3 regions of the Dorea sp. YH-dor226 genome follow, and region 1 is predicted to be linked to each of the others. Evidence: riboswitches for the same ligand, from Rfam matches in the RefSeq annotation. Region 1 holds a riboswitch; each other region holds the start of a gene.
What was found. A riboswitch is a leader RNA that binds a small molecule or an ion and turns the genes downstream of it on or off. The one in region 1 is predicted to bind thiamine pyrophosphate.
Positions count from the first base shown of each region.

Region 2: linked by a shared signal. The riboswitch ahead of thiS (sulfur carrier protein ThiS) and the one ahead of thiM (hydroxyethylthiazole kinase) in region 1 are both predicted to bind thiamine pyrophosphate.
Region 3: linked by a shared signal. The riboswitch ahead of thiC (phosphomethylpyrimidine synthase ThiC) and the one ahead of thiM (hydroxyethylthiazole kinase) in region 1 are both predicted to bind thiamine pyrophosphate.

Region 1 covers NZ_JBDOHS010000002.1:47,140-55,191, reverse strand. Annotated here, with positions in the region: gene ABE547_RS02080 (VanZ family protein) at 1-359, shown strand, start outside; gene greA (transcription elongation factor GreA) at 659-1,162, shown strand; gene ABE547_RS02070 (MATE family efflux transporter) at 1,193-2,581, shown strand; TPP riboswitch at 2,624-2,736, shown strand; gene thiM (hydroxyethylthiazole kinase) at 2,808-3,629, shown strand; gene thiE (thiamine phosphate synthase) at 3,616-4,257, shown strand; gene ABE547_RS02055 (HAD family phosphatase) at 4,254-4,907, shown strand; gene thiD (bifunctional hydroxymethylpyrimidine kinase/phosphomethylpyrimidine kinase) at 4,989-5,810, shown strand; gene cytX (putative hydroxymethylpyrimidine transporter CytX) at 5,813-6,991, shown strand; gene ABE547_RS02040 (DUF3841 domain-containing protein) at 7,179-7,790, shown strand; gene ABE547_RS02035 (IMP cyclohydrolase) at 7,896-8,052, shown strand, end outside.
Region 2 covers NZ_JBDOHS010000011.1:18,731-26,782, reverse strand. Annotated here, with positions in the region: gene cysK (cysteine synthase A) at 1-279, opposite strand, end outside; gene ABE547_RS10410 (heme transporter CcmB) at 381-701, opposite strand; gene ABE547_RS10405 (hypothetical protein) at 736-888, opposite strand; gene ABE547_RS10400 (Rrf2 family transcriptional regulator) at 911-1,345, opposite strand; gene carB (carbamoyl-phosphate synthase large subunit) at 1,562-4,783, shown strand; gene ABE547_RS10390 (hypothetical protein) at 4,922-5,434, opposite strand; gene ABE547_RS10385 (nitroreductase family protein) at 5,463-6,254, opposite strand; TPP riboswitch at 6,376-6,483, shown strand; gene thiS (sulfur carrier protein ThiS) at 6,688-6,885, shown strand; gene thiF (sulfur carrier protein ThiS adenylyltransferase ThiF) at 6,891-7,535, shown strand; gene ABE547_RS10370 (thiazole synthase) at 7,561-8,052, shown strand, end outside.
Region 3 covers NZ_JBDOHS010000017.1:227-8,278, forward strand. Annotated here, with positions in the region: gene ABE547_RS12325 (GNAT family N-acetyltransferase) at 19-504, shown strand; gene ABE547_RS12330 (aminotransferase) at 605-1,891, opposite strand; TPP riboswitch at 2,116-2,224, shown strand; gene thiC (phosphomethylpyrimidine synthase ThiC) at 2,362-3,666, shown strand; gene coaBC (bifunctional phosphopantothenoylcysteine decarboxylase/phosphopantothenate--cysteine ligase CoaBC) at 3,717-4,919, opposite strand; gene ABE547_RS12345 (ECF transporter S component) at 5,155-5,793, shown strand; tRNA gene ABE547_RS12350 (tRNA-Trp) at 6,029-6,099, opposite strand; gene ABE547_RS12355 (hypothetical protein) at 6,318-6,833, shown strand; gene ABE547_RS12360 (ferritin) at 6,937-7,449, shown strand; gene ABE547_RS12365 (FAD-dependent oxidoreductase) at 7,580-8,052, shown strand, end outside.

The DNA of each region.
Region 1 (8,052 bases):
GCAGGAGTAATTTTATTCCATTTGATTCAGTGGGGATCAGTTTCTTTCTGAATATCATAATGTTCATGCCATTTGGATTCCTCGTTCCGTTTATCTGGAAGGAATACAGAAAAATAGGGAAAACAGCGGCAGTAGGAGCAATGTTTTCAATCATAATAGAAGTGTCACAACTCTTCAACTACCGAGTCACAGATATTGATGACCTGATAACAAATACATTTGGAACTATCATTGGATATCTTGTGTGGAAAACATTCGTACAAGTATTCGGATTACATTTGAAAACAGAAAATAAAAGTAAATGGGAACCGATCATATATGTAGTGCTGGCAATAACCGGTATGTTTATTTTTTTATAAATTGTAGAGGGGGACGGGGGATTTTTAAAAATCCCCCGTCCCCCTCTACAATTTATAAAAAATTCTGGAAATTTAATTGGCGTAAATTCTGGGTTTTTGGACAAAAGAAATAGATTATATAAGAAAAAATCGAAAAAGAATTGTATATGCATTTCAGAAAATATTAAAAAGGGACAGGTGAAATTGTCTATGGGGACGGAGGATTTTTAAAAATCCTCCGTCCCCATAGACAATTTCACCCCGCCTGAGTTACAATATCCAACAGACAATACTATGATTCAGACAAGGGAGTGTATGTTATGGGTGAACAGTTAACAAAAAATGATGTGGAGAAAATCAAGGAAGAGATTGAATATCGTAAGCTTGTAGTCCGCAAAAGAGAGCTTGAGGCTGTGAAAGAAGCCAGAGCGCAGGGGGATCTGAGTGAAAATTTTGAGTATAAGGCTGCAAAACAGGATAAGAACCGGAATGAGAGCCGGATTCGTTATCTGGAAAAAATGCTGAAGAATGCGAAGATTGTGTCGGATGTCTCCAACGCGGATGAGGTTGGAATTAATAATACGGTTGATGTGTATTTTGAAGATGATGATGAACTGGAAACCTATCGTCTGGTAACGAGTATTCGGGGAAACTCGCTGCAGGGGCTCATAAGTATTGAGTCCCCGCTTGGGAAGGCAATCAAGGGACATAAAGTCGGAGACCGTGTGTTTGTGAACACAAATGGAAATAACGGATATTATGTGACTATTAAGCGGATTGATAAATCTACGGATGATTCGAACGATACGATCAGAAAATATTAGTATGTAAAAAAGAAAAGGAAAGAAAATAAAGTGAAAAAACAATTATCACAAACTAACCCGATCACAGAAGGAGTGATCTGGAAACAGGTTTTGATTTTCTTTATTCCGATTGCGTTGGGAACGGTTTTTCAGCAGTTATACAATGTGGCGGATGCAGCAATTGTTGGCCGGTTTGTGGGGAAACAGGCTCTGGCCAGTGTAGGGGGATCGGCTGCAATGCTTACGAACATTGTAGTATACTTTTTCAGTGGACTTTCTACCGGTGCAGGAGTGATCATCTCTCAGTACTTTGGAGCAAAAAATCTGGAAAAACTACATAAAAGTCTGCATACAGCATATGCATTTTCAATCGTGATCAGCATGATGCTGGCGGTGATTGGCTGGTGTATCACGCCATGGATTCTTGAAGTAATGAAGACACCGGGCGATGTGATGACGGATTCGATTATATATCTCAGGATCTATTTCCTGGGATTGATTGCGACGCTCACATACAACATGGGATCAGCAATCATGAGAGCCGTCGGTGATTCCAGACGTCCGCTTTACTATCTGATCGTCTGTAGTGTGCTGAATGTTGTGCTGGATGTAGTTTTTGTAGTGTTTTTTCAGTTGGGGATTGCAGGAGCGGCGATTGCAACTGTCATATCACAGGCTGTCTGTGCGTTGATTGTCGCGAACACACTGATGAATTCTTATCCTGATATGAAACTGGTACCGGCAAGGATCGGGATTGACAGGAAAATTTTATGGGAAGAACTTCGGGTAGGACTTCCGGGAGGGCTGCAGTTTTGTATTTCCGGGGTAACCGGCATCATATTGCAGACTGCTATCAACAGTTTTGGAACGGATACAGCAGCGGCATGGGCCGCATATAATAAGATGGATATGATCTTCTGGACGGTCTGCAGCGCATTTGGAGCGACTGTCACAACGTTTGTGGGGCAGAATTATGGAGCGGGAAAGATGAAACGTGTCTTCCAAAGTATAAAAATATGCCTGGGTCTGGCGCTGATCGTCTGCGGTGCGGCACAGATGATGCTCCTCTGGTTCTGCCGGCCGATGTTCCATCTGTTTGTAACGGATGGAAATGTGATTGATATCGGTGTATATATGATTCATTACCTTGTCCCGATCTATATTTTATTTGTGTTTATGGAGATCCCTTCAGGGGCGCTCAGAGGACTGGGGGATGCAGCGATACCGACTGCCATCAATCTGGCGGGTGTTTTCCTGGTGCGTGTTCCGTGGATACTTCTGGTGCTTCCAAAGCATCATACGCTGGAGGTTGTGATGCTCTCTTATCCGATCTCCGGAATCGCATCCATGATACTGCTGATTGTTTATTATTTTATCCGGACGAGAAAAATAAAAACAGAAAACCGCGAAACGCTAAATTCGAAAGAAATATCAGAATGAATTTGCAAAATGTCTCAGAAGTAGTATAATGAATACTGTATATGAACCAGAACGGGGAGCCGGTACATGATCCGGCTGAGAGTAGGCTGAATGTGCCTTGACCCATAGACCTGATTTGGATAATGCCAACGTAGGGAAATATCGTGTATGGAATGACGGATATGCCTGTGACGGCATATCCGTTTTTTGAACTCAAATAATAAAAGCAAATAAGGAGGAATGGATGATGCTGGGAAATTGTATTGAAAATGTAAGAAGCACAGTACCACTGGTGCATAATATTACGAATTATGTGACGGTAAATGACGTTGCGAATGTGCTGCTGGCCTGCGGCGGAAGTCCGATCATGTCAGATGAGCCGGAGGATGTGGCTGATATTACATCGATCTGTGGAGGATTGAATATCAATATTGGAACTTTAGATCAGAGAAGTATCGAAGGAATGTTTGTGGCGGGAAAGAAAGCCAATGAACTGGGACATGTTGTCCTTTTGGATCCTGTTGGTGCCGGAGCAAGTGCACTTCGTACCAGTACAGCCATAAAATTAATGGATGAGATTCAGTTCGATGTGATTCGAGGCAATATCTCAGAGATCAAGACGCTGGTACAGGGAAGTGGAACAACAAAAGGTGTAGATGCGGATGTAGCCGATGCAGTAACGGAAGATACCCTTGACAGCGCTGTTGCATTCGTAAAAGAGTTTGCGAAAAAAGCAGGATGCATCGTGGCGATTACCGGAGCAATTGATCTGGTCGGTGACAAAGACCGGTGCTTCGTCATCCGCAATGGTCGTCCGGAGATGGGCAAAATTACCGGAACAGGATGTCAGCTGTCGGGTATGATGACGGCATTTGTAGTGGCAAATCCTCAGAATAAGCTGGAGGCAGCAGCGGCAGCTGTATGTACGATGGGGCTGGCAGGAGAGATCGGATGGAGCAGAATGCAGGAAGGTGACGGTAATTCAACATACCGCAACCGCATTATTGACGCAATCTACAATATGGATGCCAGAACGCTGGAAGAAGGTGCGAAATATGAAGTGCGATAAGAAGGACCTGCTATTATATGCAGTGACAGATCGTCACTGGCTGAATGGAGAAACTCTTTACAGCCAGGTGGAGAAGACGCTGGAAGGCGGGACAACGTTCGTACAGCTGAGAGAGAAGGAACTGGATGAAGAGAAGTTTCTGGAAGAGGCAAAAGAGATCAAGGAATTATGCAGACGCTATCAGGTTCCTTTTGTGATCAATGATAATGTGGATATTGCGCTGGCAATGGATGCGGATGGTGTCCATGTGGGACAGAGTGATATGGAAGCCGGAGATGTCCGTGCAAAGCTTGGACCGGATAAGATCATCGGAGTATCTGCACAGACTGTTGAGCAGGCATTACTGGCAGAAAAAAGAGGTGCGGATTATCTGGGTGTTGGAGCGGTTTTTCATACAGATTCCAAAGCGGATGCAGCAGACGTAAGTCATGAGACTCTGAAAGCGATCTGCGATGCTGTGAGCATTCCGGTGATTGCAATTGGTGGTATCAGTAAGGAAAATGTTTCAGAACTTGCGGGCACCGGAATATGCGGAATTGCCGTAATCAGTGCAATATTCGCACAAAAAGATATAAAAAACGCGACAAAAGAATTAAAATTATTGACAAAAGAAATGGTGGAAGCATGATAAAAGGAGCTGTATTTGATGTGGACGGAACACTTCTGGATTCCATGGAGATCTGGGAAGAGGTGGGAGTCCGCTACCTTAAGAATCAGGGGATCGAGCCGGAACCAGGATTAAGTAAACTTCTGTTCCCGATGACGGTGGAAGAAGCTGCCTGCTATATGAAAGAGAATTACCATCTGAGTCAGAGCGTGAATCAGATAATAGAAGGAGTCCTTCATACAGTTCGGGATTTTTATTATTATGAAGCGCCTCTAAAGCATGGCGTGGAGGAATTTCTGGAAGAGATGAGGCAAAGAAAGATCCCGATGGTGATTGCTACTTCAAGTGAAAGAGATCATATCGACGCGGCATTCCAAAGACTTGGGATTGCACATTATTTTGAAAGAATCTTTACCTGTTCCGAAGTGGGCGTCGGAAAAAGTCAGCCGCTTGTCTATCAGAAAGCTGCAGAGTATCTGGGAACAAAGCCAGGGGATACCTGTGTGTTTGAAGATGTGCTGCATGCGATCCGGACAGCAAAAAAAGCCGGATTCCATACGGTAGCTGTATATGACAGGTTCAGCGATGACGATCAGGAAGAGATAAAGAAAACTGCAGATCGTTATTATGCAGATCTGCGGATGGCTGAAGATTTCTGGAAAGAGATCTGACGGTCTACATGCGGCAGATTGGGGGCACCACCTTATGTCGCTTTATAAAATTAATGCGAAAGACGAAAGGAAGTAGAGATTATGAGAACAGCATTAACAATCGCTGGAAGCGATTCCAGCGGAGGCGCCGGCATCCAGGCAGATATCAAGACGATGATCACGAATGGTGTGTATGCCATGAGCGCGATCACTGCCCTGACTGCACAGAATACGACCGGCGTAACAGGAATCATGGAGGTGACTCCGGAATTTTTGGCAGAACAGTTGGACTGTATCTTTACAGATATCTATCCGGATGCAGTGAAGATTGGAATGGTTTCATCCAGTGAGTTAATCAAAATGATTGCAAAGAAACTAAAAAGTTACAATGCAAAGAATATTGTGGTTGATCCGGTTATGGTAGCGACCAGTGGATCCAAGTTGATCAGTGATGAGGCAATCGCTACATTAAAAGAATACCTGCTCCCGATGGCGGCGGTTTTGACTCCGAATATCCCAGAGGCAGAAGTTCTGTCGGGAATGCATGTAAAAACGGAAGATGATATGATATCCGCTGCGAAGTATATCAGTGAGACTTATCATTGTGCGGTATTATGTAAAGGCGGACATCAGTTGAATGATGCGAATGATCTGTTGTATCGCAATGGGGCATATCAGTGGTTTTATGGTAAACGAATTGATAATCCGAACACACATGGAACCGGATGCACACTTTCCAGTGCGATTGCATCAAATCTTGCAAAAGGATATGGTCTGGATGAGGCTGTGGAGCGCGCAAAGGACTATATTTCCGGTGCACTCGGTGCGATGCTTGATCTGGGACAAGGAAGCGGTCCGATGAATCATGGTTTTGATATCAGCAGTAAATATACGCAATTATGCGACGAAAAGGAGGAACGTTAATGATGGAAGAAAAGCGTACCTCTATCTTTGAAAATGGCCTGATCTGGTTTGGTGCAGGAGTATCCATTGCGGAGATACTGACAGGAACCTATCTGGCTCCGCTGGGATTTGGAAAAGGACTTCTTGCAATTGTTCTGGGTCATGTGATCGGATGTATCATGCTGTTTCTCGCAGGTGTGATCGGAGGAAAGGCAAGACGCAGCGCAATGGAAACGGTAAAGATGAGCTTCGGACAGAAAGGAAGTCTGCTCTTTTCTGTTTTGAATGTACTTCAGCTGGTCGGATGGACTGCAATTATGATCTATGACGGCGCACTGGCAGCAGACGGAGTGATCAGCACCGGCAGATGGGTCTGGTGTCTGGTGATCGGTGTACTGATCATTCTCTGGATCCTGATTGGCATTACGAATCTTGGAAAGGTAAATGTGGTAGCAATGACAGCACTGTTCATTCTGACACTTATCCTGTGTAAAGTCATCTTTTTTGGCGGTGGTGCAGTCGGAGTTGCATCAGACGAAAGTATGACGTTCGGTGCGGCAGTGGAGCTGTCTGTGGCAATGCCATTATCCTGGCTTCCGCTGATCAGTGACTATACCAGAGAGGCAAAAGAGCCGGTAAAGGCAACGGCTGTCAGTGCAGTTACATATGGAATCGTCAGCAGCTGGATGTATGTGATCGGTATGGGTGCCGCAATCTATACCGGAGAATATGATATTGCGCAGATTATGGTAAAAGCGGGACTTGGAATCGCAGGACTTTTGATTATCGTTTTCTCTACGGTTACAACAACGTTTCTGGATGCATATTCTGCCGGAATATCCAGTGAGTCTATTGTCTCAGTCTGGAATGGAAAGTATATTGCTGTCATAGTTACGGTCATCGGAACGATCGGGGCAATTATATACCCTATGGATAACATTACAGACTTTCTGTATCTGATCGGTTCTGTATTTGCACCGATGATCGCAATTCAGATTGCAGATTTCTTCCTGCTTAAGAAGGACGCAAGCAGTAGAACCGTAAATATCCCCAATATGGCAGTATGGGTGATTGGATTTGTTGTATATCGCTTCCTCATGCATGTTGATATGCCGGTTGGGAATACTCTTCCGGATATGTTGATTACCATCATTCTTTGTTTGATCGTAGACAGATGTACAAAAAAGGATGTGCAGGGATAACTTCTGATAAAGAGAAAAAGTGCGGATCATATATGGATCTGCACTTTTTAATTATATTAAATCTTTTGAAATTCAGAATCAAGCAATTGACCTTTTGCGGATAAGTGATGCAGAAGACTTGCTCTTTCTTTCGGTTTTTGATAATCTGGAAATAACAGAAAACGGACGTCAGACAGGAGGGGAACGGATGAATCAGAAGATGGTAAAGCTGTATACAAGACAGAACGATAAGACATTGTATCAGCTGGAACGAGACGGAAGGATTATCAATCACCGTGTCTATGTGGAGATGCATTTTGGGGATATTGCTCCGCTTTTTATGGAAAGTTATGACTGGTTTACACAAGAGGCGGCAAAGAGGGTGCCTAAGCCGGAGGATGTGCATGCACCAATCTGGTGCTCCATCAGTGTGGAGAATTGTCTGAAGCCGATTCCGGGAACGGTAGTGTATGAACTGGAAGTTCCGGAAGATCAGATCATATACTTTGATGATGTAAAATGGGACTATGTGCTGAACCGTATCTATCTTCCGAAGGATGCGGAGGATGAAAAAGCATATAAGCAACATCTCAAAGAGCTTGGGGTGGTAAATGGATTTGAATTCTTTGAAGGAAGATATAAGGGGATGTATCCGGAGGAAGTAAAAAGAATTCGGGAAAGCTGGAAGCGTGCGTTTGAGATTGATGAATGGACCATCTTTAATGTATGCGGCAATCTGTGGGAGATCAGGAAAGAGTGGGTCAGACGGATCGTAAGGCCGGGAGAAACGGTCGGAGAGAAAAAAGATTGTGATACATAACATGGGGAGTTTATGTCATAACTTCAAATTATGACTGGAAAAACGTATCTATATTATATATAATAGAATAACAGGTCAAAATACCAATGAAAAGGAGACGTATTCATGGAAATGTTATCAATTGAGAAAGAACTGCAGAGTAACTCTTATCCGGGACGCGGAATCATCATAGGAAAAAGCGCGGACGGAACCAAAGCGGTGACAGCATATTTTATCATGGGAAGAAGTGAGAACAGCCGTAATCGGATCTTTGTGGAAGACG
Region 2 (8,052 bases), on a different contig from region 1:
AATTCTGTATCCTTTTGCTGCTGCAATAGATGCAAGACCAATTCCTGTATTGCCGGATGTAGGTTCTATGATAACGGATCCTTCCTTTAGGATTCCCTTTGCTTCCGCATCTTCAATCATTGCTTTTGCAATTCTGTCCTTGACACTTCCTGCCGGATTGAAGTATTCAAGCTTTACCAGCACACGCGCTTCAAGTCCAAGCTCTTTTTCAATATTCACAACTTCAACAAGCGGTGTGTTTCCGATTAATTCTAAGGCTCCTTTATAAATCTTTGACATTTTATTCTCCTACCTTTCCTATATCTTCGGTATGTTATTCTTGTTGATGTTAATATATCACTTCATATCCTATTTGTCAACTATGTTTTGTGTATTTTTGGTTACTGTTTACGACAAACGACTCCCATTCTCTTATGATACATAAACAGATGTATCGACAGTACTCCCACACTTACGATAGATATCACTCTGTGAAAATCCAGAACCCATCGCATTTCTTTCAGGATCATTCCAAGAATTCCACTGCCAAAATCAACCAGAACCAGCATCAAAAGCAGATATTTGTTTCTGTTCATATATTTTCTTTCCACAAGCGTATGAACAACACACAGAATCAAAAATATAAGTGCCGCAAGTTTGTGTATGATTATTCCCGTGACCGGCACCGCAATGGTAAGCATCAGGCTGATTAATAGAAGCATCTGTAAAATTTCCTTTCTCTGGAATTATCTGACATCAGATCATATCCAGAAAATACTGATGAACACGGATATCATCATCCAGTTCCGGATGAAACGCTGTCGCCAGCTGCTTATTTAAAAGATTGCATCCTGTTACATAAAAAACAGAAGTACCTATTCCAGATACTTCTGTTTTTCTTGTTGCCATCTATGCTATTCCCTGTTACAAATTACGTTTCTTCATACCCAGGCATCGCCCGATGCTGCTTTATCAGATCTTCCAGGGTCACACTGTCAACATATTCGTTTATCACATCCCACAGTCCCTCCCAGAATGTGAGAGTTGCACACTGTTCCTTTCTGTCGCACCGGTTTGGCTGATCATCCAGACATGCGATCGGAGCAAGACTTCCCTCTGTCGTACGGATAATATCACCTGCCGTATATTCACCGGCAGCCTTCGCCAGCATATATCCCCCGTTATTTCCCCGATAACTTCGGACATAGCCCGCTTTCGTAAGAAGAGGCATGATCTGCTCCATATATTTTAACGTAATCCCCTGCCTTGCAGAAATATCTTTCAGACGAATATATTCTCCATTCTCGTGTTCTGCAAGATCAATCATAATTCGCAGGGCATACCGACCTTTTGTTGATACTTTCATAAATTGTCACCTCACAACAGCATTCTTTCCAAAATCAATTGAATTAACTACATTTAATTGTAATTTTAACACATTTCTTCTCAATATCCAAGCATTCCCATCAGATTTCTGCCATTCAAAATGACCATACAAAAATTTTTGTATTTCTACTTTTCTATCTCCCCATTATCCTATATAATGAACCGTAGAAAATATGTCATATACTAGGAGGTTTTTATGCCAAAGAGAACAGATATCCATAAAGTACTGATTATCGGGTCCGGACCTATCATCATTGGTCAGGCATGTGAATTTGATTATTCCGGTACCCAGGCATGCAAAGCTTTAAAAAAGCTTGGCTATGAGATCGTGCTGGTCAACTCCAATCCGGCCACCATCATGACGGATCCTGAAACCGCTGATGTTACCTACATTGAACCACTGAATGTTGAACGTCTGGAACAGATCATTGCCAAAGAAAGACCAGATGCTCTTCTTCCGAATCTCGGCGGCCAGTCCGGTCTGAATCTTTGTGCGGAACTTGCCAAAGAGGGGATACTTGACAAATACCATGTACAGGTCATCGGTGTACAGGTAGATGCTATTGAACGCGGCGAAGACCGTATCGAATTCAAAAAATCCATGAACGCTCTCGGTATCGAGATGGCACGAAGCGAGGTTGCCTACAGCGTTGAGGAAGCACTTGCAATTGCAGATGATCTTGGTTACCCGGTTGTTCTGCGCCCGGCATATACGATGGGCGGCGCAGGAGGCGGACTTGTCTACAATAAAGAGGAGCTGAAAACAGTCTGTGCAAGAGGGCTTCAGGCATCTCTCGTCGGACAGGTACTGGTCGAAGAATCCATATTAGGCTGGGAAGAACTGGAACTGGAAGTTGTTCGCGACGCTGAAAATAACATGATCACCGTATGTTTTATTGAAAATATCGATCCTCTTGGGGTGCACACCGGTGATTCCTTCTGCTCTGCTCCAATGCTGACCATATCTGAAGAATGCCAGAAGCGTCTGCAGGAACAGGCTTACCGTATCGTAGAATCCGTACAGGTCATCGGCGGAACCAATGTCCAGTTTGCACACGATCCGGTATCTGACCGTATCGTCGTAATTGAGATCAACCCGAGAACTTCCCGTTCTTCCGCACTGGCATCCAAAGCTACCGGTTTCCCGATTGCTCTGGTATCTGCCATGCTTGCAACCGGTCTGACACTGAAAGACATTCCATGTGGAAAATACGGCACTCTGGACAAATATGTTCCGGACGGAGACTATGTTGTAATCAAATTTGCCCGCTGGGCATTTGAAAAATTCAAAGGCGTAGAAGACAAGCTTGGTACACAGATGCGCGCAGTCGGCGAAGTCATGAGCATTGGAAAGACATACAAGGAAGCATTCCAGAAAGCGATCCGAAGTCTGGAAACCGGGCGCTACGGACTTGGTTACGCTAAGAACTACCACAATAAAACAAAGGATCAGCTTCTACAGATGCTGATCACTCCATCCAGTGATCGTCATTTTATCATGTATGAAGCCCTGAGAAAAGGTGCTTCTATTGAGGAGATCTACGAACTGACCAAAGTAAAGACCTGGTTTCTTGAACAGATGAAAGAGCTGGTGGCAGAAGAAGAAGCTATCGCAGCCTCCAAAGGAACGCTTCCTGCTGATGAGCTTCTGATTCAGGCGAAAAAAGATGGATTTTCCGACAAATATCTGAGCATGATCCTGGAAGTACCTGAAGATGACGTCCGCAATCGCCGTATTGAGCTCGGTGTCGAGGAAGCCTGGGAAGGCGTTCATGTAAGCGGAACTCCCGACAGTGCTTATTACTACTCCACCTACAATGCCAAAGATAAGAACCCTGTATCCGACAAACCAAAGATCATGATCCTCGGTGGTGGACCGAACCGTATCGGTCAGGGTATCGAATTTGACTACTGCTGTGTACATGCATCCCTGGCATTGAAAAAATTAGGATTTGAAACCATTATTGTAAACTGTAATCCGGAAACAGTTTCCACAGACTATGATACTTCTGATAAGCTCTACTTCGAGCCACTGACTCTGGAGGATGTCTTAAGCATCTATAAGAAAGAGCAGCCGGTCGGCGTCATCGCACAGTTCGGCGGTCAGACACCTCTGAACCTTGCATCCGAGCTTGAGAAAAACGGAGTAAAGATCCTTGGAACCTCTCCGTCTGTCATTGACCTCGCAGAGGACCGTGACCTGTTCCGTGAGATGATGGAAAAACTGGAGATCCCGATGCCTGAATCAGGAATGGCAACTACCGTAGAGGATGCACTTGCCATCGCAAAAGAGATCGGTTACCCGGTTATGGTACGTCCTTCTTACGTACTTGGCGGACGCGGCATGGAAGTTGTCTATGACGATGAAAGCATGGAGGGTTACATGAAAGCTGCAGTCGGTGTTACTCCGGACCGTCCGATCCTGATCGACCGTTTTCTGAATCATGCTCTGGAATGCGAAGCTGACGCCATCAGCGACGGAGAACATGCATTTGTCCCTGCAGTCATGGAACACATTGAGCTTGCCGGTGTACACTCCGGAGACTCTGCATGCATTATTCCATCCGTACACATTTCCGAGGAAAACGTAAAGACGATTAAAGAATATACTCGTAAGATTGCGGAAGAAATGCATGTCAAAGGTCTGATGAACATGCAGTACGCAATTGAAAATGGAAAGGTATATGTACTGGAGGCAAATCCACGTGCATCCCGTACCGTTCCGCTGGTATCCAAGGTCTGCAACATCCGCATGGTACCACTGGCAACCGACATCATTACCTCCGAACTGACCGGACGTCCATCTCCGGTTGCAAACTTAAAGGAACAGTCTATTCCTTACTTCGGAGTAAAAGAAGCGGTATTCCCATTCAACATGTTCCAGGAAGTAGACCCGATCCTCGGACCAGAAATGCGCTCTACAGGAGAAGTGCTTGGTCTTGCCTCTACTTATGGAGAAGCATTCTATAAAGCTCAGGAAGCAACGCAGTCCAAACTGCCTCTTGGCGGCACTGTTCTGATCTCAGTAAACCGCAAAGACAAGGCTGAAGTGATAGAGGTCGCTCAGGACTTCGCCAATGCTGGATTCCGCATTCTGGCAACAGACAACACTTACAATCTCATCCGGGAGGCGGGAATCGAAGCTGAAAAAGTGAAAAAACTGTATGAAGGCCGTCCGAATATTCTGGATCTGATCACCAACGGAAAGATCGATCTGATCATCAACTCTCCGGTCGGAAAAGACAGCATTCACGATGACAGCTATCTGAGAAAGGCTGCGATCAAGGCAAAAGTGCCTTATATGACTACCATCGCTGCCGCAAGAGCAACTGCAAAAGGAATACGTTACGTGCAAGGACACGGAAACGGAGAAGTCAAGTCCCTGCAGCAGCTGCACAGTGAGATAAAAGATAAGTAAAATAACGGTACCCCAGAGAACGCATCGACGCTATTCGCTTACCTCTGCTTTTCTCTGGGGTACCGTTTTCGTTTTCTGAAGGTTAGAACGCTTCGACGCTATTCGCTTACCTCTGCTTTTCTCTGGGGTCCTTTCCTTTTACTGCTCCGGTTTTACTTTTGTAATCAACCCTTCGGAATCATGTGTGAATATCAGTGTCACAGTCTCTTCTTTCTCCCCTTTCAACAAAGATACCTGAACGGTTTCATTCACATCTCCCTTTTCTTTCAATTCTATATTTTGCACTTTATAGGTGAGATTTTCCTGTTCTGCTTCTGCAAAATACATGGTAGCCATCTGATTCAGAAAGGTATCAAGTGCATTTTCCGCAAAACAATCACCAACTTCTTTTTCCCAGTTCTCCCGTATTGCTTCGCATTTTTCCTGTATTTCTTGTTCCTCCGGCTGTGCGTCTTCCACATTGTCACCAATGACATAGGCTAAAGACGAGTCATATAATTCCGGATTCGGACAGTTCATGATTGTCTGAATAATCTTCTGTGCTTCTTCACTGACTCCCTGCTCTTCCTCCTCTTTTGAAGAACACGCTGTCAGCACCAGTACTGTCAGTAACATACTCATGATAGCGATGGTTTTCATCACTTTCTTCATTGAAAATTCCTCCTTTCCAATGAATCAACTATTTCCATTCTATGTTTTTCTTTTTTCTAGGTGCAGTACGCCGATATGTCACTGCCGGGTATCCCAGAAGCATACAGCAGGAGACAGGCGTATCTGTAATCCCAAGCCATTCCTGTAATGTATCACTTGCTTTGATCACACGCATCATATATCCGTTATACAGAACTCCCGCACCTTCTGCAACTGCCATATTTTCTATATTGGCCGCTGCCAGTCCTCCATCCAGCGGATTCTCGGATGCGATCACAAGAAAAGAAGTCGAGTTGAAAAAAAATACATCTTCTCCCGGATCTTTCTGATGTCTGAGATAAAACAACTCAAACACTCTTGCATACTCCGGATTGTCTGTTTTAAGTTTCTCGACAATATTCGGCATCTCTTTCCATACCAGTTCTTTAAATTCTTCCAACTGATTCTGGACCAAGATAAAACGGCATTCCTGACGGTTCTTTGCCGTCGGTGTGTATCGTCCAACATCCAGGATCCGCTCCATCTTCTCCCGCTCAATCGGCTCATCTTTAAAATTTCGGATACTTCTTCTGAACTTTACTGCACGGAGGAAGTTCTCAGGCTGAACTGTGAAGGTATCTTTTTCGTACTCTTCTACATCTTCCATATCATATCCCGGAATGGAAACTGCACCCACCGGACAGATTGCCACACAATGCCCGCAATGCATACAGTTACGGACGTAATCCGCCTTACCGTCAATCAACTTGATTGCTTTCCCCAGACAGTCTTTTACACAGGCTCCACATCCAATACATTTTTCTTTTTTTATATTTATCATCTCACATCATTCCTTTCTTTCCATGAATAATAACTTGTCAGTTATTTTTATTTTACAACAAATTCCAGATTTTCTAAATAAAGATTGACATTTCTTCATAATCTTTTTATACTTAAACATGTAAATTGAACAGGGGAGCTTATGTACTAGGCTGAGAGGAAGTTGAGAACTTCGACCCATATACCTGATTTGGATAATGCCAACGTAGGAACGTAGAGAAATTGCGGGAGGTACTTTGGTATCTCCCTTTTTGTATCATCTACTGGTGATTCCAACCAGGAGTTTACATTTTAATACCGGATTAGTTGAGAGTGAACGAGAGTTCATGAAGGGGTGCACCACCACGGGTGTATTACTTCGTGAACTCTTTTTTCTACCTGCAACGGTATAAACTGAAACACTTAACTGCTAATCTGCAGAAAGGAGGACATCTATGGTTACCATTAACGGACGTGAAACTGTTCTGGAATTACCGATGACAGTCTCTGATTATCTCGCACAGAACCAATATCAGATCAATCGTATCGCAATCGAATTAAACGGCGAGATTCTCCCCAAATACCAGTACTCTGACACCATGTTGAAGGACGGAGACAGTATGGAGATCGTAAGCTTTGTAGGAGGAGGCTAGAAGTCATGACAGAACAGAAACTTACCCGCGAACAGATCAACGCGGCACTGAATGAACGCCACAGTCCCAGGATACAGTCGCTTCTCTCCAAAGGAAATGTAGCGATCGCCGGACTTGGCGGTCTTGGTTCCAACATCGCATATTCTCTGGCACGAATCGGGGTCGGTCACCTGCATCTGATTGATTTTGATGTGGTAGATATTACCAACTTGAACCGACAGCAGTACTTTACCCGGCATATTGGATTATACAAGACAGACGCGCTGAAATCCCTGCTTCTGGACATCAATCCCTATCTGGATATCCACACCGACTGTGTAAAAGTAACAGAAGAGAACCTGGCAGATCTTTTCCGGGAAAATGATATTATCTGCGAGGCATTTGACAATCCCGAGGCAAAAGCCATGCTGGTCAATGGCATTCTGGAACATTTCCCGGAGAAAAAGCTGGTATCAGCCTCCGGAATGGCCGGATACGAAAGCAGCAACACAATCCGCACCCGAAGAATCACAAAGAACTTCTACCTGTGCGGAGATCAGGTTACGGAACCCTCCCGGGGGAACGGTCTGATGGCCCCGAGAGTTGCCATCTGTGCCTCCCATGAGGCAAATATGATCACACGCCTGATCCTGGGCGAAGAAGATATATAACAACACAAGAAAGAAGGTAATTATTATGAACCAAAACGAAGACAAACTGATCCTGGGAGGTCACGAATTCACCTCTCGTTTTATCCTCGGCTCCGGAAAATTCTCCCTGGAGCTGGTAAAAGCATGTATTGAAAAAGCGGAGACGCAGATCATCACTCTAGCTCTTCGTCGCGCCAATGAAGGCGGACTTGCCAATATTCTGGATTATATTCCGGACAATGTCACTCTGCTCCCGAACACTTCCGGTGCAAGAAACGCAGAAGAAGCGGTACGTATCGCAAGACTATCACGTGAAGTCGGCTGTGGTAATTTTGTAAAAATTGAAGTGATTCACGATTCCAAATATCTGCTTCCGGATAATTATGAAACCATCAAAGCAACCGAAATCCTTGCAAAAGAAGGCTTCGTTGTGATGCCATACATGTATCCGGATCTGAATGCTGCAAGAGCACTCCGCGATGCCGGTGCTGCCTGCATCATGCCGCTTGGTGCTCCGATCGGTTCCAATAAGGGTCTT
Region 3 (8,052 bases), on a different contig from region 1:
AAAAATGTGGGGGAAAAAATGGAATATAAAATTAGAGAAATTGAAAGAAAAGATAATCAGAAAGTAGAAGATTTAATAAGAGGTTGTTTGATAGAATTCGGAGCGAATCATGAGGGGACAGCCTGGGCTGATCCGGATCTGGGAAGATTTTCAGAAATATATAATTCAGAAGGCAGCAAGTATTGGGTTGCAGAAGATGAGAATGGACGAATAGCAGGAGGAGTTGGAATCGGTCCGCTTACCGGAGTGAAAGATGTTTGTGAATTACAGAAAATGTATTGCCTTCCGCATGCAAGAGGAACTGGGGTGGCCCACTCTCTGATCAAGATTGCATTGGATTATGCAAAGAAATATTATGTGACTTGTTATTTAGAAACGATGAAAAATATGACAGCTGCTCAAAAATTTTATGAAAAGTATGGATTTCAGAGGACATGCAATTCTCTGGTGAAGACAGAGCATTTTGCTTGTGATATTCATTATGTGAAAGAATTAGAAAGATAGCGGCAGCTTGGAATTTCTTGGATCATTTGTTTGTTTGATACATTATAGAAAATCCTTCGCATGGCTAATGTCATACGAAGGATTTTCTATATCAGAATATTTATTTGTGTTCCAGGATTTTATCAATGCTTACTAATTTTACACTTAATACAAATACCTGGACTGCTGTTTTTAATTCTTCCAGTGTCGGATAAGACGGAGCAATTCGTATATTGCTGTCTTTTGGGTCTTTTCCATACGGGAAAGTTGCACCGGCATTTGTCATGATCAGTCCGGCATCTTTTGCTTTTGCTACGATGGCTTTTGCACACCCCTCTAAAGAATCAAAGGAGATAAAGTATCCGCCACGTGGTGCAAGCCAGCTGCCGATTCCAAGACCTCCGAGTTCACTTTCCAGTGTTTCCAGAACAACATCAAATTTCGGCCGCATAATGTCTGCATGACGTTTCATATGCTGTACCATACCATGGATATCTTTAAAATATCTTGCATGTCTTAACTGGTTCACTTTATCGTGTCCAATTGTCTGAATCTTCATCTGTTTTCTGATTTCTGCAAGGTTTGCATCAGATGCAGCGATTGCAGCAATTCCGGAACCGGGGAAACTAATCTTGGAAGTAGAAGAGAACTTATAAACCATATCCGGGTGTCCTTCTTTTTTACATTCCATTAAGATTTCAAGCAGATAATCCTGTTTATCCTCATATAAATGATGAATACCGTATGCATTATCCCAGAAGATTCGGAAATCTTCCGCTGCAGGATTTAATGCGGCAAAACGATGAACCGTTTCATCTGAGTAAGTGATTCCCTGTGGATTAGAGTATTTTGGAACACACCAGATTCCCTTAATTGCAGGATCAGAGCTTACCAGCTTTTCTACAATGTCCATATCCGGTCCGGTAGATGTCATAGGTACGTTAATCATCTCAATTCCAAAATATTCAGTAATAGCAAAATGTCTGTCATATCCCGGTACAGGACAGAGGAACTTTACTTTGTCAAGCTTGCTCCACGGAGTGCTTCCCATTACACCGTGAGTCATGCTGCGTGCAATTGTATCATACATGACATTCAGACTGGAATTTCCAAAAATAACGATATTATCTTTCGGAACCTCCATCATATCTGCAAGAAGCTGTTTTGCCTCTCTGATTCCATCCAGGACACCGTAATTACGGCAGTCGACACCCTCTTCACATATCAGGTCAGAGTCACTTCTCAATACATCCATCATTTCCATAGAGAGATTCAACTGTTCCGCAGACGGCTTACCTCTTGACATGTCAAGGTTCAGATTCTGTCTTTTTATTTCTTCAAATTGTGCTTCAAGATCGTTTTTCAATTGTAATAATTCTTCTTTAGATAATTCTTCGTATGCAGCCAATGTTCTATCCTCCATAATATATTCCACTCAATTTTAATATTCTATCATATTTTGACATTTCGTCAATGGGTTCTTGCAAATTTATTGCATTAAAATCAAATTTTTGCCGATTCTTTAAATAAAAATGAAATATCATGTTAAAAAATATGCAAAAATGATCTTTTTTGAAAGCAATGGGGAAGAAGATTGCAGTTGTAAATCAGAACATGGTATTGTATAATAAAACAGTAAAAACGGGGTGCTTACGGAAAGTAGGCTGAGAGTAAGCTGTGTTGCTTTGACCCATAACCTGATTTGGATAATGCCAACGTAGGGATATACAGTGTTTTGTAGAATTATTTCTGGCTGCTGTAATGCGAGTGCGTTGCAGCAGCCTTTTCTGTCGTTTTCGACAGATGTACCCCTCCGAAAAGTGCATGCCGCAGGGAAATCTCATTTATTATATATGTAGTAGAGAAAGGAGTAAACAAATGAGAGAGTACACAACACAAATGGAAGCTGCAAAAAAGGGAATCGTAACAAAAGAACTGGAGATTGTTGCAAAAAAAGAGCAGATGACGACAGAAGAATTGATGCCGCTGGTTGCATCCGGCAAAGTTGCCATCTGTGCAAACAAGAATCACAAGTGTCTGGATCCGGAAGGTGTAGGCTCCATGCTCAGAACAAAAATTAATGTGAATCTGGGCGTATCCAGAGATTGTAAGGATTATAATGTTGAGATGGAAAAAGTAATGGAGGCAGTTAATATGGGGGCGCATGCAATTATGGATCTGTCTTCACATGGAGATACGATTCCATTTCGAAGAAAATTAACCAGTGAATGTCCTGCAATGATTGGAACTGTTCCGGTATATGATTCTGTCATTCACTATCAAAGAGATCTGGACACGCTGACAGCAAAGGATTTCATAGATGTAGTACGTTTGCATGCTGAGGATGGAGTCGATTTTGTGACTTTGCATTGTGGAATTACCAGAAAGACAATTGATCAGATACGAAATCATAAGAGAAAGATGAATATCGTTTCTCGAGGAGGTTCGCTGGTGTTTGCATGGATGTGTATGACTGGGGAGGAAAATCCGTTCTATGAATATTATGACGAGATTCTGGATATCTGTCGGGAGTATGATGTAACAATTTCTCTGGGAGATGCATGCCGTCCGGGATGTCTTGCGGATGCTTCTGATGTCTGTCAGATTGAAGAACTGGTTCGTCTGGGAGAACTCACGAAACGTGCATGGGAGAAAGATGTGCAGGTTATGGTGGAAGGTCCGGGACACATGCCGATGGATCAGATTGCGGCGAACATGAAGATACAGCAGACCATCTGTCAGGGAGCTCCATTTTATGTACTTGGGCCTTTGGTCACAGATATTGCCCCGGGTTATGATCACATTACTTCTGCAATAGGAGGAGCAATCGCGGCTGCTTCCGGAGCTGCATTTCTGTGTTATGTGACACCGGCAGAACATCTTGCGCTTCCCAATGTAGATGATGTGAAACAGGGGATTATTGCTTCAAAGATTGCAGCTCATGCAGCTGACATAGCAAAAGGTGTCAGAGGCGCCAGAGAAATCGATGACCGGATGGCAGATGCCAGACGTGTGCTTGACTGGGAAGCACAATGGGCATGTGCGATGGATCCTGAGACAGCGAAGAGAATCTGGAATGAACGGAAACCAGAGTACGATGATACATGTTCCATGTGCGGGAAATTCTGCGCAGTCCGCAGTATGAATAAAGCACTTGCAGGAGAACATATAGATATTTTGTAAAACTAAGAGCAGGGGGCAAAATAATGTTGTTCCCTGCTCTTATATCAGAGTTATTTTTGGGGCTCCATTAATTCCAGAATCTTATCTGTCAGGCGAAATGCCACGTCTTCTTTACTCATTAATTCAAGTTCACATACAGAATCAGGAGTGATCATGGTTACGATATTCGTATCCGTCTCAAATCCGGCTCCTTTTACCTTAAGGTTGTTAGCTACAATCATGTCCAGATTTTTCTTTACAAGTTTCTTTTTTGAATTTTCAAGCATGTTCTGCGTTTCCATAGAAAAACCACACAGAAATTGACCGGAAGTTTTATGCTCGCCAAGATATTTTAAGATATCATCTGTACGTTCCAGCGCAATGGAGAGTTCAGCATCGGCTTTTTTCATTTTTTCGTCTGCAACAGAAGCCGGACGATAGTCTGCCACAGCAGCAGCTTTAATAATAATATTCATATCATTACTTCTGGAAGTGACGGATTCATACATATCTTTTGCAGATATTACAGGTACAACATCTACAAACATGGGCGGAGTGAGTGCAGTCCTGCCACTGACAAGTGTAACATCTGCGCCGCGCAGCATGCAGGCTCTCGCAATACAGTATCCCATTTTACCGGAAGAATGATTGGTGATATAGCGGACCGGATCGATAGATTCCTGTGTTGGGCCTGCAGTGACGAGAACCTTCAATCCTTTCATATCCTTTTTATGTGCAAGTTCCCGGTAGATATATTGAATCAGAGTTTCCGGTTCCGGCATTTTACCCGCACCGGTGTCTCCGCAGGCAAGGTGACCACAGGCAGGAGTGATTACTTCCATGCCGTACTTTCTTAAAAGATCCATATTATCCTGTGTGATTTGATTTTCATACATGGCGGTGTTCATAGCCGGAGCGATGATCTTGGGACAGCGACATGCAAGTACAGTAGTGGTCAGCATATCGTCAGCGATCCCATGCGCCAGTTTGGCAATGACATTGGCAGTTGCAGGTGCAATCATGACCAGATCGGCTTTTTTTGCCAAAGCCACATGTTCGACATTGAATTCAAAATTTCGGTCAAAGGTGTCTGTAACACATTTATGTCCAGTCAGAGTTTCGAAAGTGATCGGGTTAATAAAATTTTTGGCATTTTCTGTCATTAAGACATGTACCTGGGCACCTGCTTTTACCAGAAGACTGGCTAAAGAGGCACTTTTATAGGATGCAATGCCGCCGGTTACTCCAAGAAGGACTGTTTTTCCTTTTAACATAGTTCGATATCCTCATTTCATATAGTTCAGTTTATTCAGGTTAATGACTTGTACTAACACTATAGCTTTTTTTGAATTATCTTGCAAGAATTACTGTCAGGAGTTGCGAAAATAATGAAAAAGATATCATGTATCCATTTTTATACTTGTTACAAAAGACGTGGAATGATATAATGACCCGGTAATTGTATTGTATCCTGTATAACAGGAATGATAACAAGGAGGAAATGAAATTATGAAAACAAAGAAGCACGACACTCGTTGGATGGTCAGTGTTGCACTTATGGCGGCAATTATCATTGTCCTTGCGAATACACCGCTTGGCATGATTCAGCTTCCGGTAATTAAGGCGACAACTGTACATATTCCGGTCATTATCGGAGCAATTTTACTGGGACCGGGAGCAGGAGCGATTCTGGGAGCGGTATTTGGTATCTGTTCTTTGATCAGTAACACCATGGCGCCGACACTTTTGTCTTTTGCATTCTCACCGTTTATGAGCACAACAGGGATTGTGGGAGCAATAAAGGCAATCTGGATCTCTGTAGGATGCAGAGTTCTGATCGGTGTTGCGGCAGGATGGTTGTGGATATTACTTAACAAGCTGAAAGTGAATCAGACGATTGCACTTCCGATTGTTGGATTTGCAGGATCCATGGTAAATACGATAACAGTCATGGGAAGCATCTACCTCTTGTTTGCACAGCAGTATGCAGAGGCAAAAGAGGTAGCGATTACTGCAGTATGGGGACTGGTTATGGGCACGGTAACCGCATCGGGTATTCCGGAGGCAATCGCAGCTGCTATTCTGGTACTTGCAGTTGGAAAAGTGCTGATTGGAGTATTCCGCAGAATGAATATCGGTACTATCTAGTCGAGAAATGTTTTATATAATATGATAAAAAGGCGAAGACGCGTCGGGAAAGATGCTCTTTGCCTTTTTTTATATTTTAAGATTTTGGATATTGTAAAAAGGAAAAGGAAAGAGACCCATAGATTCTATGAAATATATGGGTTTGAGAAAAGCTGCTATGGATTTGAATTAATATTACAGAATAAAAAATAATCTCAGAAACGCCGAATTTACGTCATTTCTGAGACTTTGCGAGCAGGGGATGAGAGAATCGAACTCCCGCCAAAGGTTTTGGAGACCCCTATCATACCACTTGACCAATCCCCTGTGTATGCCTGTCGCACTAGATATTTATAACATATATGACCATGGTTTGTCAATCCTATTTTGGAAAAAATCTTATAAAATGTGAAAATGAACCACCTTTGCAATATTTTATAGACAATGCTATAATGAAACAGGAGTTAATCACCGGAAGAAAAACCATTGATAAAATTGTTAACTGGCCTGTAAGATAAGATCCAGGCCAGAGGGAGGCAGTACAGATGAAAGAAAAATTAATACAGGGTGGAATCGTGAATGGCGTGAAGATGCTGGTATGTCCGACCTGGGAGGATGATTTTCAGAAGGAGATACAGAAAACAGGGGGCTGTTTTCGGATTAATATTGATTATTCAGCAGTGGATGTTTCATTTTGGAGGGAACTGGAAGAGATTGCCATTCGTTTCGGATATAGTCTGGATACGGAAGCAAGAGATATGATACAGGAATATATAGACAAGTATAAGAAATACGAGGATCATTTCTGGGAATATGGAGAAAAGATCATTTCTTTTGAATCCTTTTGCAGAATGCTCAGTAAAAGAGCGGGGATCCAACCGAGGCAGGCGAAGGAATATGTTGTCTCCAATCTGCAGAATCTGGAAAACAAGGAAGTGCTGGATGCATTACTCTTTGCTCTGCAGCTGATCAAATCTGAAAATGGATTGGAAGGCACGCAGTGGACAAAGCCAACATGTGATTATATTAAAAAGGAATTTGAAAAAATGATTCTTTCATAATTTCATAATATGAAAAAAACTAATTTTTTAAGAAGGATTGAAACTAAGTTTTCATAAGCGTATAATATGAAAAAAGCATATTTTCGTAAGGAGGAGATTACATATGTTAGATAAAAAAGTAGTAGAATTATTGAACAACCAGGTGAATAAGGAGTTTTATTCCGCATATTTATATCTGGATTTTTCAAATTATTATTATGATATAAACCTGGATGGATTCGGAAACTGGTATAAGATTCAGGCGCAGGAAGAAAGAGACCATGCAATGCTGTTTATCCAGTACCTTCAGAATAATGGTGAAAAGGTAACGTTGGAAACGATTGAAAAACCGGCAGTCGAACTGACGAGTGCAAAAGCAATTCTGGCAGAAGGGCTGAAGCATGAACAGTATGTAACAGGCCTGATTCATAATATCTATGATGCAGCATATTCGATAAAGGATTTCCGTACCATGCAGTTCCTGGACTGGTTTGTAAAAGAGCAGGGTGAAGAGGAGAACAATGCGGATAATCTTGTAAAGAAGTTTGAGCTGTTTGGAGATGATCCGAAGAGCCTGTATATGTTGGACAGTGAACTTGGAGCAAGAGTCTACACAGCACCATCACTGGTTTTGTAAGAAAAAAGTGAAAAAGCTGGTAAAGAAGCTGGTGGATTAAGAATGAATAAAAATGGAGAGTCTGAGCGATTCTCCATTTTTTTGGTTAAATTGGGCGATTTCTGTATATGCTATGTCCGGAGGTAAGGATATGGACACATTATGGAACAGAATAACAGATTTTAATAAATATGAATCGCTTACGGAGGATGTCTGCGTAGATACGATTGTAATTGGTGCAGGTATCGCAGGCCTGATGACAGCATATTTTCTGAGAGACAAGGGGGTTCAGGTGGCTGTGCTGGAAGCAGACCGCATTGTGTCAGGTCAGACTGCCGGTACGACAGCCAAGATAACATCACAGCATAATATGATATATCAGCGTCTGATCCGGTGTTACGGAATAGAACGGGCCAGAATGTATGCAGGATGGAATGAATGGGCAATCTATGCATATGAGAAAATCATTGAAGATAAAAAGATAGAATGTAATTTTACGAGATGTTCCGCATACCTGTATTCCTGCAGAAAGGATATGGGGCTGGACCTGGAAGTGGAGTCTGCGAAAAAACTGGGGATTGATGCGGAATATAAGACAACGTGTGAGCTCCCTTTTCCGGTCAG